Linked DNA regions of Streptomyces venezuelae ATCC 10712. The protein of the gene in region 2 interacts with the protein of the main gene of each other region in a pairwise test. Links are inferred from orthologs where the notes say so. Each region holds a gene or a part of one and is shown on either strand. Other genes may lie near its edges.

What was found. Proteins that work in one complex are often made in the same cells at the same time.
Region 1: the proteins of ftsZ (region 2) and rlmN interact in binary tests that used the Escherichia coli proteins (3 or more experiments, as listed by UniProt). The link is inferred for Streptomyces venezuelae ATCC 10712 from one-to-one orthologs.

The regions. Positions count from the first base shown.
Region 1 is NZ_CP029197.1:5,734,370-5,740,145, reverse strand. Bases 2,286-5,199 are described here. They hold rlmN (dual-specificity RNA methyltransferase RlmN), read right to left. Parts: upstream 4,339-5,199; coding sequence 3,232-4,338; downstream 2,286-3,231. Other genes in these bases: DEJ43_RS26630 (MFS transporter), read right to left, coding at 4,386-5,199; DEJ43_RS26640 (thiamine ABC transporter substrate-binding protein), read right to left, coding at 2,286-3,009. Also shown: DEJ43_RS26650 (ABC transporter ATP-binding protein), read right to left, coding at 1-263; DEJ43_RS26645 (ABC transporter permease), read right to left, coding at 263-1,876; more of DEJ43_RS26640, read right to left, coding at 1,915-2,285; more of DEJ43_RS26630, read right to left, coding at 5,200-5,776.
Region 2 is NZ_CP029197.1:1,938,481-1,945,960, forward strand. What follows is about bases 2,816-5,717. They hold ftsZ (cell division protein FtsZ), read right to left. Parts: upstream 4,923-5,717; coding sequence 3,708-4,922; downstream 2,816-3,707. Other genes in these bases: DEJ43_RS08590 (YggS family pyridoxal phosphate-dependent enzyme), read right to left, coding at 2,816-2,974; pgeF (peptidoglycan editing factor PgeF), read right to left, coding at 2,983-3,711; DEJ43_RS08610 (cell division protein FtsQ/DivIB), read right to left, coding at 5,201-5,717. In the rest of the region: DEJ43_RS08575 (DivIVA domain-containing protein), read right to left, coding at 1-1,065; DEJ43_RS08580 (YggT family protein), read right to left, coding at 1,121-1,411; DEJ43_RS08585 (cell division protein SepF), read right to left, coding at 1,492-2,115; more of DEJ43_RS08590, read right to left, coding at 2,255-2,815; more of DEJ43_RS08610, read right to left, coding at 5,718-6,016; murG (undecaprenyldiphospho-muramoylpentapeptide beta-N-acetylglucosaminyltransferase), read right to left, coding at 6,045-7,139; putative lipid II flippase FtsW, read right to left, coding at 7,146-7,480. UniProt on the Escherichia coli protein: Essential cell division protein that forms a contractile ring structure (Z ring) at the future cell division site. The regulation of the ring assembly controls the timing and the location of cell division.

The DNA of each region.
Region 1 (5,776 bases), 3.8 Mb from region 2 along the record:
CGCTGCGGGAAGAGCTGGTGGTCCTGGAACATCAGGCCGACGCCCCGCCGGTGCACCGGCACCCCGCGCTGGTCGGCGCCGCCGAGCAGCACCCGCCCGCCGTCGAGGGCCTGCAGCCCGGCGACCGCCCGCAGCAGCGTGGACTTGCCGCTGCCGCTCGGCCCGAGGACGCACACCGTCTCGTGGTCGGCGACCTCCAGGTCCACGGCGTCGAGGGCGGCCCGCGCCCCGAACCGTACGGTCGCCCCGTCGAGTCTCAGCATCAGAACTCCCCCGAGGTGCGTTCGGTCCGGAGCCGTTCGAGCAGCAGCAGGGACACCGCGCACACCACCATGAGGATCGTCGAAAGGGCCATCGCCTGGCCGTAGTTGAGTTCGCCGGGCCGGCCGAGGAGCCGGGCCACCGCCACCGGAAGCGTCGGGCTGTCGGGCCGGGCGATGAAGACGGTCGCGCCGAACTCGCCGAGGGACACGGCGAACGCGAACCCGGCGGCGATCAGCAGCGCCCGCCGCACCAGCGGCAGGTCCACCTCCCGCCAGGCCCGCCACGGCGAGGCGCCGAGCACGGCCGCCGCCTCCCGCAGCCGCTCGTCGACCGCCCGCAGCACCGGAAGCATCGTCCGTACGACGAAGGGGACGCCGACCAGGGCCTGCGCGAGCGGCACGAGGATCCAGCTGGCCCGCAGGTCGAGCGGCGGTTCGTCGAGGGTGATGAGGAAGCCGAAGCCGACGGTCACGGCGGACACCCCGAGCGGCAGCATGAGCAGCGCGTCGAAGCCCCGCACGAGCCGCCCGGCACGCCTGGTCAGCGCGGCCGCCGCGAGTCCGCCGACAACGAGGGCGATCAGGGTGGCGACGACGGCGTACCGGAGCGAGTTCCCGATCGTGTCGAGCAGCGGCACGAGGAAGGTGCCGGAGGGGTCCGGGGTCCGCAGGGCCCGGTAGTAGTCGAAGCCGTACCCGTGGGAGGTCGCGAAGGACCGCTCGACGAGCACTCCGAGCGGCAGCACGATCAGCAGGGCGACGGACAGCAGGACGCCCGCGAACAGCGCCCACTGGCCGGCGCCCCGGGGCCGCCGCGCGGTCTGCTCGGGCGCGACCAGCTTCAGCGCGGTCTCCCGGCGGCGTACGGTCCGGGCGTGCACGACGAGGACCAGGCCGACGGCGGCGAACTGCACCATCGTGAGCACGGCGGCCGTCGTCAGGTCGAAGCGGACCACGGTCTGCCGGTAGATCTCCGTCTCCAGGGTGGAGTACGTCGATCCGCCGAGGATCTGGACGACGGCGAAGGAGCTCGCGGTGAAGAGGAAGACCATCAGCGCGGCCGCCGCGACCGAGGGGGCGAGCGCCGGCAGGGTCACCGTCCGCCACGCCCTCCAGCGGGACGCCCCGAGCACCCTCGCGGCCTCCTCCTGCCGCGGATCGAGCTGCGCCCACAGACCGCCGACGGTCCGGACGACGACGGCGTAGTTGAAGAAGACGTGGGCGATCAGTATCGCCCAGACGGTGGTGTCGAGCCGCACGCCCCACAGCCCGTCGAGGAGCCCGCCGCGCCCGACGAGGGCCAGGAACGCCGTGCCGACCATGACGGTCGGCATCACGAACGGCACGGTGACGACGGCGCGCAGCAGCCCCTTGCCGGGAAAGTCGAAGCGCGCGAAGACGTACGCGCCGGGCAGCGCGATCAGCAGGGTGAGGCCGGTGGAGGCGAGCGCCTGCCAGCACGTGAACCACAGGACGTCGAGGATCTCCGGCCGGCTCAGCGTCTCGCCGAACCGGCCGAACTGCCAGGCGCCGTCGACCCGCAGCCCGCGCTCGACGATCGAGACGACGGGCCAGGCGAAGAACAGCGCGAAGAAGGCGACGGGCGCGGCCATCAGGCCGAGCCGCGCCGCGCTTCCCCGGCGGTCGGGGACTACTTCAGAACGAGCGACGACCACTGCTGGATCCACGGGTCACGCTTCTCGGCGATCTTCTCCGGCGCCATCGTCTCCGGCTTGCCGACGACCACGCCGTGCTTCGTGAACAGCTCGGGCAGGGCCGCGTCCTTCGCCACCGGGTTGACGAACATCTGGAGCGGCATGTCCTCCTGGAACTTCTTCGAGATCAGGAAGTCGATCAGGGCCTTGCCGCCCTCGGGGTTCTTCGCCCCGTTCAGCAGGCCCGCGAACTCCGTCTGCCGGAAGCAGGTGCCGGTGGAGACGCCGGTGGGCGCCTCCTTCGGCTGCGGCTCGCCGTAGAGCACCTCGACCGGCGGGCTGGAGGCGTACGAGACGACGAGCGGCCGGTCGCCCTTGGCCTTCTTGCCGCCGGCCGAGCCGGAGAACTCCTGGTTGTAGGCGAGCTCCCAGCTGTCGACGGTCTTCACGCCGTTCGCCTTGAGCTTCGACCAGTAGTCCTGCCAGCCGTCGTCGCCGTACTTCGCGGCCGTACCGAGAAGGAAGCCGAGCCCCGGGGAGGACCGCTCGGGGTTCTCGACCACGAGCAGGTCCTTGTACGCGGGCTTCGCCAGGTCGTCGAAGGTCACCGGCGGCGCCAGCTTCTTGTCGGCGAAGTACTTCTTGTCGTAGTTGACGCAGATGTCACCGGAGTCGATCGGCGTGACCCGGTGCTCCTTGTCGAGCTGGTACGCCGCCGGGACCCGGTCCAGGCCCTTCGCCTCGTACGGGACGAAGATCCCGTTGTCGAGGGCGCGGGACAGCAGCGTGTTGTCGACGCCGAAGAAGACGTCGCCCTGCGGGGCGCCCTTCGTCAGGATCTCCTTGTTGACGGCCTCGCCGGCGTCGCCGCTCTTCAGCACCTTGACGGTGAAGCCGGTCTGCTGCGTGAACGCGGCCAGCACCTCCTTGGAGGCGTTGAACGAGTCGTGGCTCACCAGGGTCACGGTCTTCGGGGCGGGGGCCCCGGACGGGCCGGCGGCCTTCTCGCCGTCCTCCGCGCCGCAGGCGGCGAGGCCGGTGACGCCGAGCGCCGCGACGAGCGCGACGGCGGCGGACTTCTTGATGCTCACTGAGATTCCTCCTGGGTGTGACCAGGAAGAGACGCGGCCCTGCCCACGACCGGCGGACCGGGCGCGGGCAGGGCGCAACAGCTTGAGTTAACGACCGAACTTCCTACCCAGAATGACCTGGGCAAGGTTCAGAGGGTCTGCGGTCCTACGGTGACCGCACTCTCAGCGCTGTGGCGCTCCCCTGTCGGAATATGGAGATGTGTTCGAGCTCAGACTACAAGGTCAGCGCTCGGCCGCGGCCAGCTGTCCACAGGCGCCGTCGATCTCCTGGCCTCGGGTGTCCCGCACGGTCACCGGCACGCCGTGGCGGGCGATGGCCTCGACGAAGGCCTTCTCGTCCTCGGGCCGGGACGCCGTCCACTTCGAACCCGGCGTCGGGTTCAGCGGGATCAGGTTCACGTGCACCCGGCGGCCCTTGAGCAGCCGGCCCAGCAGGTCACCGCGCCACGCCTGGTCGTTGATGTCCCGGATGAGCGCGTACTCGATGGAGATCCGGCGCCCGGACTTCTCCGCGTACTCCCAGGCCGCGTCGAGGACCTCACGCACCTTCCAGCGCGTGTTGACCGGGACCAGGGTGTCGCGCAGCTCGTCGTCCGGGGCGTGCAGCGAGACCGCGAGCCGGCACTTGAAGCCCTCGTCGGCGAACCGCAGCATCGCGGGCACGAGCCCCACGGTGGAGACGGTGATCCCGCGCTGCGAGAGGCCGAGGCCGTCCGGCTCGGGGTCGGTGAGGCGACGGATGGCACCGACGACCCGCTTGTAGTTGGCGAGCGGCTCCCCCATGCCCATGAACACGATGTTGGAGAGCCGCGCCGGTCCCCCGGGCACCTCCCCGTCCCGCAGCGCCCGCATGCCGTCGACGATCTGGTGCACGATCTCGGCCGTCGACAGGTTCCGGTCGAGGCCGGCCTGCCCGGTCGCGCAGAACGGGCAGTTCATCCCGCAGCCGGCCTGCGAGGAGATGCACATGGTCACCCGGTCCGGGTAGCGCATGAGCACCGACTCGACGAGCGTGCCGTCGTGCAGCCGCCACAGGGTCTTGCGGGTGGTGTCGTCGTCGCACGAGATGTGCCGCACCACGGACATCAGATCGGGCAGCAGCTCCCCGGCCAGCTTCTCCCGCGAGGCGGCGGGGATGTCCGTCCACTCGGCGGGGTCGTGCGCGTACCGCGCGAAGTAGTGGGTGGACAGCTGCTTGGCGCGGAACGGCTTCTCGCCGATCGCGGCGACGGCCTCCTTCCGCTCGGCGGGCGTGAGGTCGGCCAGGTGCCGCGGCGGCTTCTTGGCTCCGCGGGGGGCGACGAAAGTGAGTTCTCCGGGCTTGGGCATGGTGCTACCAGTGTCGCAGACGCGCGCCCGTGGCCCGGTTCGCCGTTTCAGGGGGTCGGTGAGCGGGGCTGGGTCCGGGGGATGCGGTGGGTGAAGAAGAGGGCCACGACGGACGCGCCGGCCAGGATCGCGAGGGCGGCCTTCAGGCCGTCCAGCCGGGCGGCGTCGTTCGCCTCCAGGGCGGCCTCGGACACTTCCTCGCTGGTGCCCGCCTCGTCGAGGGCGGTCGTCAGCTGGGCGTCCGAGAGGAACGGGACGCCGCTCTGCAGCTCGACGGCGGCCTGGCTCCTCACCTCGGCCGGGATCGCGTCGTTCCGCTCCACGGCGGTCAGGAACGAGGAGGTGAGCGCCGCGATCATCAGCGAGCCGGCGAGCGCCGTACCGATCGAGGAGCCGAGGTTGGTGACCGCGTTCTGGATCCCTCCGACCTCCGCGCTCTCCCGGTCCGGGACCGCGGAGACCGTGACCGAGCCGAGCTGGGAGGCCAGCGCGCCCATGCCGAAGCCGATCAGCAGCAGCGGGACCGTGACGATCTCCGCTCCGGCGTCCGCGTCCAGCGCGGCCATCAGGGCGACCGCGCCCGCGAGCAGCGCCAGCACCCCGATCCGCACCACCCGGCGCGGCGAGACGTCCGGGAGGAGACGCGGGATCAGGACCGCGGCGGCCAGCAGCGTCAGCGAGAGCGGCAGGATCCGCGCACCCGTCTGCAGGGCCGAGAGGCCGAGGGCCACGGAGAGGTAGAGCGGGACGACGAAGAAGACGCCCATCTGGACGAGGTACTGGAAGAAGAACATCGTCAGACCGCCGGTGAGCTGCCTGTTCCGCAGCATGGCCGGGTGGACGAGCGGGTCCCCGTCCCGCTCGACGAGCCGGGCCTCCCAGCGCAGGAAGAGGTACAGCAGGAGCAGGCCCGCCATCATCAGCCACACGGTCAGCGACACCCCGAGCCACGCGGGCGCGTCGGCCTTCGGCCGGACCCAGCCCCATTCGTCCGAGCGCAGCACGCCGTAGACGAAGACCCCGAGCCCGGCCGCGGACAGCGCCGCGCCGACGAGGTCGATGCGCGGGCGCTCCTGGTCGGTGGCGTCGGCGATGCGCCGGGCGAACACCAGGATGACGAGTACGACCAGGACCTCGCCGGCGAACACCCAGCGCCAGGAGAAGTAGGTGGTGGCGATGCCCCCGATGAGCGGTCCGAGCCCGATCGCCACGGCGCCCGCCGCCGCCACGATGCCGTACGCCGCGGCCCGGCCCTCGGTGGGGAAGTTGCTCGCCACCAGCGCCACGATCGACGGCAGGATGAGCGCCGCCCCGATGCCCTCGAGGAACGACCAGCCGAGCAGCAGCACGGGCAGGTTCGGCGCGAGCGCCGTGGTCAGCGAGCCGCAGCCGTAGATCACGCAGCCGATCATGAACGCGCGCCGGCGCCCGATCAGCA
Region 2 (7,480 bases):
GCGCATCGGCGCCGGCGCCTGCTGCATCGGCTGCGGAGCCTGCGGCCGGACCGGAGCCATCGGCTGGGTCATCGCCGGGGACATCTGCTGCTGGCCGCCGTAGGACGGGGCGCCGCCCATGGACGGCGCACCACCCATCGCGCCGTTGCCGCCGTAGGACGGCGCGCTCGCGCCCGCCGAGGCCATCGACGGGGCCGGCGGCAGGGAGGCCGTCGCCGGGGTGCGCGGCGGGGCCAGCGAGTCGTCGGCCTGGGTCTCCAGCTGACGCAGCTGCGACTCCAGGTACGACTTCAGCCGCGTGCGGTACTCGCGCTCGAAGCCGCGCAGGTCCTCGACCTTGCGCTCCAGCGTGGCGCGGGCGGACTCCAGGGAGCCCATCGCGACGCGGTGCTTCTCCTGCGCGTCCCGCTCAAGAGCGTCCGCCTTGGCGCGGGCGTCCCGCTCCAGGCCCTCGGCGCGGGAGCGCGCCTCGCCGACGATCTTGTTGGCCTCGGAGCGGGCCTCGGCGATCGCCTGGTCGGCGGTCTGCTGGGCCAGCGAGAGGACACGCGCGGCACTGTCGCCACCGGGGCCCTGCTGCGGCTGCTGCATCTGCGGCGGCATCTGCTGCTGCATCTGCTGCTGCTGCGGGTGCCCCATGGGGCCGCCCTGCATCGGGCCGGGACCCATCGGGCCGCCCTGCATCGGGCCGGGGCCCATGGGCCCGCCCTGCATGGGGCCGGCGGGAAGCTGCGGGGCGCCGGAGGGCAGCTGCGGCGGGCCCATCTGCGGCGGCTGCTGCTGGACCGGCGGTCCGGATATGGCGGCGGGCACGGGCGCGCCGGGACCGACGGGACGATCCTGCTGCTCCGGGGGCTTACGCATGCCCTGCTGCTGCTGGTTCTGCGCGGCGGCACGGGTCGCGGCGGCCAGCTTGGCGCGCAGGTCCTCGTTCTCGCGGAGCAGGCGGGTCAGCTCGGCCTCGACCTCGTCGAGGAAGGCATCGACCTCGTCCTCGTCATAGCCTTCTCGGAGGCGGACGGTCGTGAACTGCTTGTTCCGCACGTCCTCGGGGGTCAGCGGCATCTCTTCTTCACCTCTACGTAGTCGTCGGCAGTCGGCAAGACCGTATCGTCCACATTCACCTCGCGAAGCTGCTCACGATGTTGATCAGGATGTAGACGATGATCATCAGAACGAAGAAGGACAGGTCGAGTGCCACGCCCCCGAGACGCAGCGGCGGGATGAGTCGCCGCAGAAGCTTGAGCGGTGGATCGGTGACAGTGTAGGTGGCCTCAAGGACGACCACCATCGCCTTACCGGGTTGCCATGAACGGGCGAACTGGAAGACGTAGTCCATGACAAGTCGGACGATGAGGAGGACGAGGAAGCACATCAGCACGATGTAGACCACCTGTAGTGCGACGCCCATCCCGCGTTTCCCTCTCCCCTGACTTACGTGCTCTCGCTTGTCCGGCCGCTTCGCGACCGGTCCGTCCGGTTCTCGTGTTCTCAGCTCTGGTTGAAGAATCCGCCCTCTGCGATCCGGGCCTTGTCCTCCGCCGTGACATCGACGTTAGCAGGCGACAACAGGAACACCTTCTGCGTCACGCGCTCAATGCTGCCATGGAGCCCGAAGACGAGTCCGGCGGCAAAGTCGACAAGTCGCTTCGCGTCCGTGTCGTCCATCTCCGTGAGATTCATGATCACCGGGGTGCCCTCACGGAAGTGTTCCCCGATGGTACGGGCCTCGTTGTAGGTCCGGGGGTGGAGTGTGGTGATGCGGTAGGGCTCCCGCTCGGACACGACCTTGGGCATGATCACCGGTGCGTTCTTCTCCATGCTGGGACGTTCGGGTGTGATGGATGCCACGGGGGCAATTCGGGCCGGACGTCCGCTTTCGGCGAGTACCGGGACGGAATGGGCGATCGGCTCACGGGGCGCCGGGGGCTGCACCACACGTACCGGTTCCTCACGCTCCGCCTGACGCGGGGGGGCGATGTGGCGCCGGTCTCGCTCGGGCTCCGGCTCCAGCTCGGGTTCGAAGTCGTCGTCGGGGTCGAAGCCCCGGCCGTCGTACCCATCGTCCTCCACGAGGCCGAGGTAGACCGCCATCTTGCGCATCGCGCCGGCCATTCTCTGAGTCCTCCGCTCTGTGGTGGATCGCCCTACTGGCCAATGTCGCAGCGTCACCAAGTGCCCGCGATCCACGGGTCATGCCGCCGTTCTGCGGAATGACCATATTTTCTGCTGTGGTCCGACTTGCTTCGCGACGTTACCCGAGCTTCGGGCGGACACCGAGTACCGCCGTACCGACGCGTACGTGTGTCGCCCCGGCAGCGACGGCCTCTTCGAGGTCCGCACTCATCCCTGCTGACACCATGTTCGCAGCCGGACGGGTCGCGCGCAGGGCAGTCGACAAATCCATCAGCCGGTCGAAGGCGGCGCGTTGCCGCCCGGCGTACGGTCCGGCGAGCGGGGCGACGGTCATCAGTCCGTCGAGCCGCAGCCCGGGAGCCGCGTCGACGGCGGCCGCCAACTCCTCGATCCCGTCCGGTGCGACACCGCCGCGGTCGCCCCGCTCGCCGGACTCGGCGTCGAGCGCGACCTGCAGGAGGCAGCCGAGCTCCCGGCCCTCCTTCTCCGCCGCGGCGGAGAGCGAGGAAACGAGCTTCAAGCGGTCGACGGACTGCACCACATCGGCATAACCCACCACGGATCTGACCTTGTTGGTCTGCAACTGACCCACGAAGTGCCAGGTCAGATCAAGGTCGGCACAGGCCGCCGCCTTGGGGGCGGCGTCCTGGTCCCGGTTCTCGGCGACGTTCCGCACGCCGAGCCCGTGGAGGATTCTCACGTCGCTCGCGGGGTAGGTCTTGGTGACCACGATGAGCGTCACCTCCTCCCGCGCGCGCCCGGCGGCGGCACAGGCCGCGGCGATGCGCTCCTCCACCCGGGCCAGGTTCTCGGCGAGTTCCGACGTGCGGTCCGTCATGTCTCTTCTCAGTCCAACCAGACATATCCCGCGAGTCGCCCCGTGGTGCGATCGCGGCGGTACGAGTAGTGGTCGCGCGACTCCAGGGTGCAGACCCCGGCGTCCTCGACGTCCAGGACCCCGAGCCGCTCCAACTGCGCGCGCACTCCGGCGGCGACGTCGACGGCCGGGGTGCCCCAGGAGGTCTCCGCGTAGGCGGCGGGTTCGACGGCCGCGACCTCGGCGCGCATCGCCTCCGGCACCTCGTAGCACCGGCCGCAGACGGCGGGTCCGGTGCGGGCGACGATCCGGGCGGGGTCGGCGCCGAGCTTCACCATCGCCCCGACCGCGGCCGGGACGACTCCGGCGACCATGCCGGGCCGTCCCGCGTGGGCGGCCGAGGCGACCCTGGCGACGGGATCGGCGAGGAGCACCGGGACGCAGTCGGCGGTGAGGACCGCGAGGGCGAGTCCGGGCCGGGAGGTGGTGAGCGCGTCCACCGACGGGATCGCGTCGCTGCCCCACGGCCCGTCGACCTCGGCGACGTCCGCGCCGTGCACCTGGTTCATCCAGACCACCCGGGCCGGGTCGAGCCCGAGGGCCCCGGCGGCGCGCGAGCGGTTGGTCCGTACGGCTTCGGGGTCGTCCCCCACCGCGCCGCCGAGGTTGAGCTCCACGTACGGAACGGCGCTCACCCCGCCCCACCGGTCGGTGAAGGCGAAGTGCGCGCCGTTCGCGTCGAAGCGCTGTCCTATCACTTCAGGAAGTCCGGGACGTCCAGCTCTTCGGCCTGGCTGTCCGCGTACGGACGGGCCGGCGGGACGACCGGAGGGGCGGCCGGCAGCGGGGTCTCGTTGACCGCCGGCGCCGGCTCGGCCGGGGCCTGGGCCGGCTCGTCGCGCGGGGCGACGGTGCCGAGGCCGCCCAGCGGGCGGGAGGTCTCGACGTGGCGGGGGGCCGGGGCCGGCTCCTCGCGCTTGGCGGAGACCGAGCCGATGATGTTGTCCCGGCGGGCCGGCGGCTGGCCGCCGTCGAAGCCGGCCGCGATGACGGTGACCCGGACCTCGTCGCCGAGGGCGTCGTCGATGACGGCGCCGAAGATGATGTTGGCCTCGGGGTGGGCGGCCTCGCTGACCAGCTGCGCGGCCTCGTTGATCTCGAAGAGACCGAGGTCGCTGCCGCCGGAGATGGAGAGCAGGACGCCACGGGCGCCGTCGATGGAGGCCTCGAGGAGCGGCGAGGAGATCGCCATCTCCGCGGCCGCCACGGCGCGGTCGTCGCCGCGGGCGGAGCCGATGCCCATCAGGGCCGAACCGGCCTCGGACATGACCGACTTGACGTCGGCGAAGTCGAGGTTGATCAGGCCCGGGGTGGTGATGAGGTCGGTGATGCCCTGCACACCGCTCAGCAGCACCTGGTCGGCCGACTTGAAGGCGTCGAGCACGGAGACCTGGCGGTCCGAGATCGACAGGAGCCGGTCGTTGGGGATGACGATGAGGGTGTCGACCTCTTCGCGGAGCTCGGCGATGCCGTCCTCCGCCTGGTTGGCGCGACGGCGGCCCTCGAAGGTGAACGGCCGGGTGACCACACCGATCGTCAGGGCGCCGAGCGAGCGCGCGATGTTGGCGACGACGGGGGCGCCGCCGGTGCCGGTGCCGCCGCCTTCGCCGGCGGTGACGAAGACCATGTCGGCCCCCTTGAGGACCTCCTCGATCTCCTCACGGTGGTCCTCTGCCGCCTTGCGACCGACGGCCGGGTTCGCCCCGGCCCCGAGGCCGCGGGTGAGTTCACGGCCGACGTCGAGCTTGACGTCGGCGTCGCTCATCAACAGCGCTTGCGCGTCGGTGTTGATCGCGATGAACTCGACGCCCTTGAGACCGACCTCGATCATTCGGTTGATGGCATTGACACCACCGCCGCCGACACCGATGACCTTGATGACTGCGAGGTAGTTCTGCGGTGCTGCCACGTCGAAGGCCTCTCGCCTCGAGTTACGTGTCGTCGCCGCGCGTTGGTTCGCGCCGCTCCGACGGATGCCGATTGGGACGGTCCGAAACGCCGACCCAAACCCTAACGTTGAAGTTTAGGGTTACCAGTGTCTCTGTTCGCTGGACTCTTCCGAACAGGACACTAAGTCGACAAGTGGCGCACGTTCAACGAACACGCCGAACCTCCCGTTTTTCTTTTCACCCTATGTGATCACCCGTAGCGCTGGCCAACCAGGGTGCTGGCCAGGGGTGATACCCGTCAACTCCCGGACGAGGCGGGCGCCGTGGGGGCACTTACATCGAAGTGCCCCGCTTTGGGAGTGGCCTTCAGGAGCGCGGTGAGGACACGGGCCTTGACCGCGCCGTGTTCGCCGCTGCCCCAGAAGACGGTGCGCCCCCTGGTCAGCTCCAGAGTGACGGAGTCGTACGAGGTGATGCGCACGACACGAGTGTCCCGGGCGATTTCCGCCGGGAGTTCACCCCGGACGCCGACCGCCTCCTGGAGCAACCGGTCCGCGTCGAAGCGGCGCAGGCTCGGGGAGGAGGCACTGTCGAGGACGAGCCGGGGGACATTCCGGGGGGCGGTGTCGACGGTCGCGAACCGCATTCCGGTCGCGTCCACTTCGATGAACTTTCCGCCCTTTTCGATGAGAAGAACGGGCTTCCGTTCCGTCACTTTCAGCCCGATTCCGTGCGGCCAGGACCGGACGACGTCGACCGAGTCGACGCGCGGCAGTTCCTTCCGGATACGCGCCTCGATGGCGTCGGTGTCGACGGTGACGAGCGGCGCCCCCAGGGGCACGGCGGCCGCCGCCTCGACCTCACGGGGGGTCAGGACCGAGGTTCCGGAAGTCTTCACACGTTCCACACGGAACCAGGTCGAGCCGTAGAGCGCCCAGAGGCCGCCGGCCACGAGCAGCAGCACGCCGAGGGTGATGAGGAGCGCCCGGGTGCCGGGCATCCGGAACTTTCGGTTCCGGGTGCCCGGCCGGGACGGACCGTCCGACGAGCCCTTCGACGACCTCTTCGCCCCGCTCGCGCCGCTCTTCTCGGCGGTCGTCGGTCCGGCTGCCACCTGGCGCCTCCTGCCCTCAGCCGCCGCGCTACGCCTGTCGGCGGGCGGCGATCGCCTCGTACACCATGCCGACGAGCAGATCGTCGGCGTCCCGGCGGCCGAACTCGGCGGCGGCGCGGGACATCTCGTACAACCGGTGCGGATCGGCCAGTACGGGCAGGACGTTGCCCTGCACCCACTGCGGCGTCAGCTCCGCGTCGTCGACGAGGAGTCCACCGCCGGCCTTGACCACCGGCTGGGCGTTGAGCCGCTGTTCGCCGTTGCCGATGGGCAGCGGGACGTACGCGGCGGGCAGCCCGACGGCGGAGAGCTCGGCGACGGTCATCGCGCCCGCGCGGCAGAGCATCATGTCGGCCGCGGCGTACGCGAGATCCATCCGGTCCACGTACGGTACCGGCACGTAGGGCGGCATACCGGGCATGTTGTCGACGCGCGGCATTTCGTTCTTCGGGCCCACCGCGTGCAGGATCTGGATCCCGGAGCGCTGGAGCACCGGGGCGATCTGCTGGATGACCTCGTTGAGCCGCCGGGCGCCCTGCGAGCCGCCGGAGACGAGGAGGGTCGGCAGGTTCGGGTCGAGCCCGAAGGCCGCGCGCGCCTCGGGGCGCACCCGCGCCCGGTCGAGGGTCGCGATGGTGTGCCGCAGCGGGATGCCGATGTAGCGGGCGTTGCGGAGCTTGCTGTCCGGGGTGGCGACGGCGACCCCGGCCGCGTACCGGGAACCGATCTTGTTGGCGAGACCGGGCCGGGCGTTGGCCTCGTGGACCACGATCGGCACCCCGAGACGCTTGGCGGCGAGGTAACCCGGCAGCGCCACATAGCCGCCGAAGCCCACCACGCAGTCCGCCTTGGTGCGCTCCAGGATCTGCTCGGCGGCCTTGATGGTGCCGCGCAGCCGCCCGGGGACGGTGATCAGCTCGGGGGTGGGCTTGCGGGGCAGCGGTACGGCGGGGATGAGGGCCAGCTCGTAGCCCCGCTCGGGCACCAGCCGGGTCTCCAGACCCTTCTCCGTGCCGAGCGCCGTGATCCCCACGCTGGGGTCCTGCCTGCGCAGGGCGTCCGCGAGGGCCAGCGCGGGCTCGATGTGGCCGGCGGTCCCCCCGCCGGCGAGTACGACATGCACCGAAATTCACCGCTCTCCGGACGGGCGCTTCTTGACGCGCCGTCGCATCGACTTCCATCTCACCCCGGCCCGCTTGCCCCAGCCGGGGCGGCGCAGGGCCAGGGCCGCTTTCGCGGCGGGTTCCTGTCGCGCGAAGGCGATGAGGAGCCCGACGGCGAACATGGTCGGCAGCAGGGCCGACCCACCGTAGGAGAACAACGGGAGCGGGACCCCGGCGATCGGCAGCAGACCGAGCACCGCACCGATGTTGATCACGGCCTGAGCCGTGATCCAGGTGGTCACACCTCCCGCGGCGAACCTCACGAAGGGGTCCTCCGTGCCTCCGGCCACGCGGATACCCG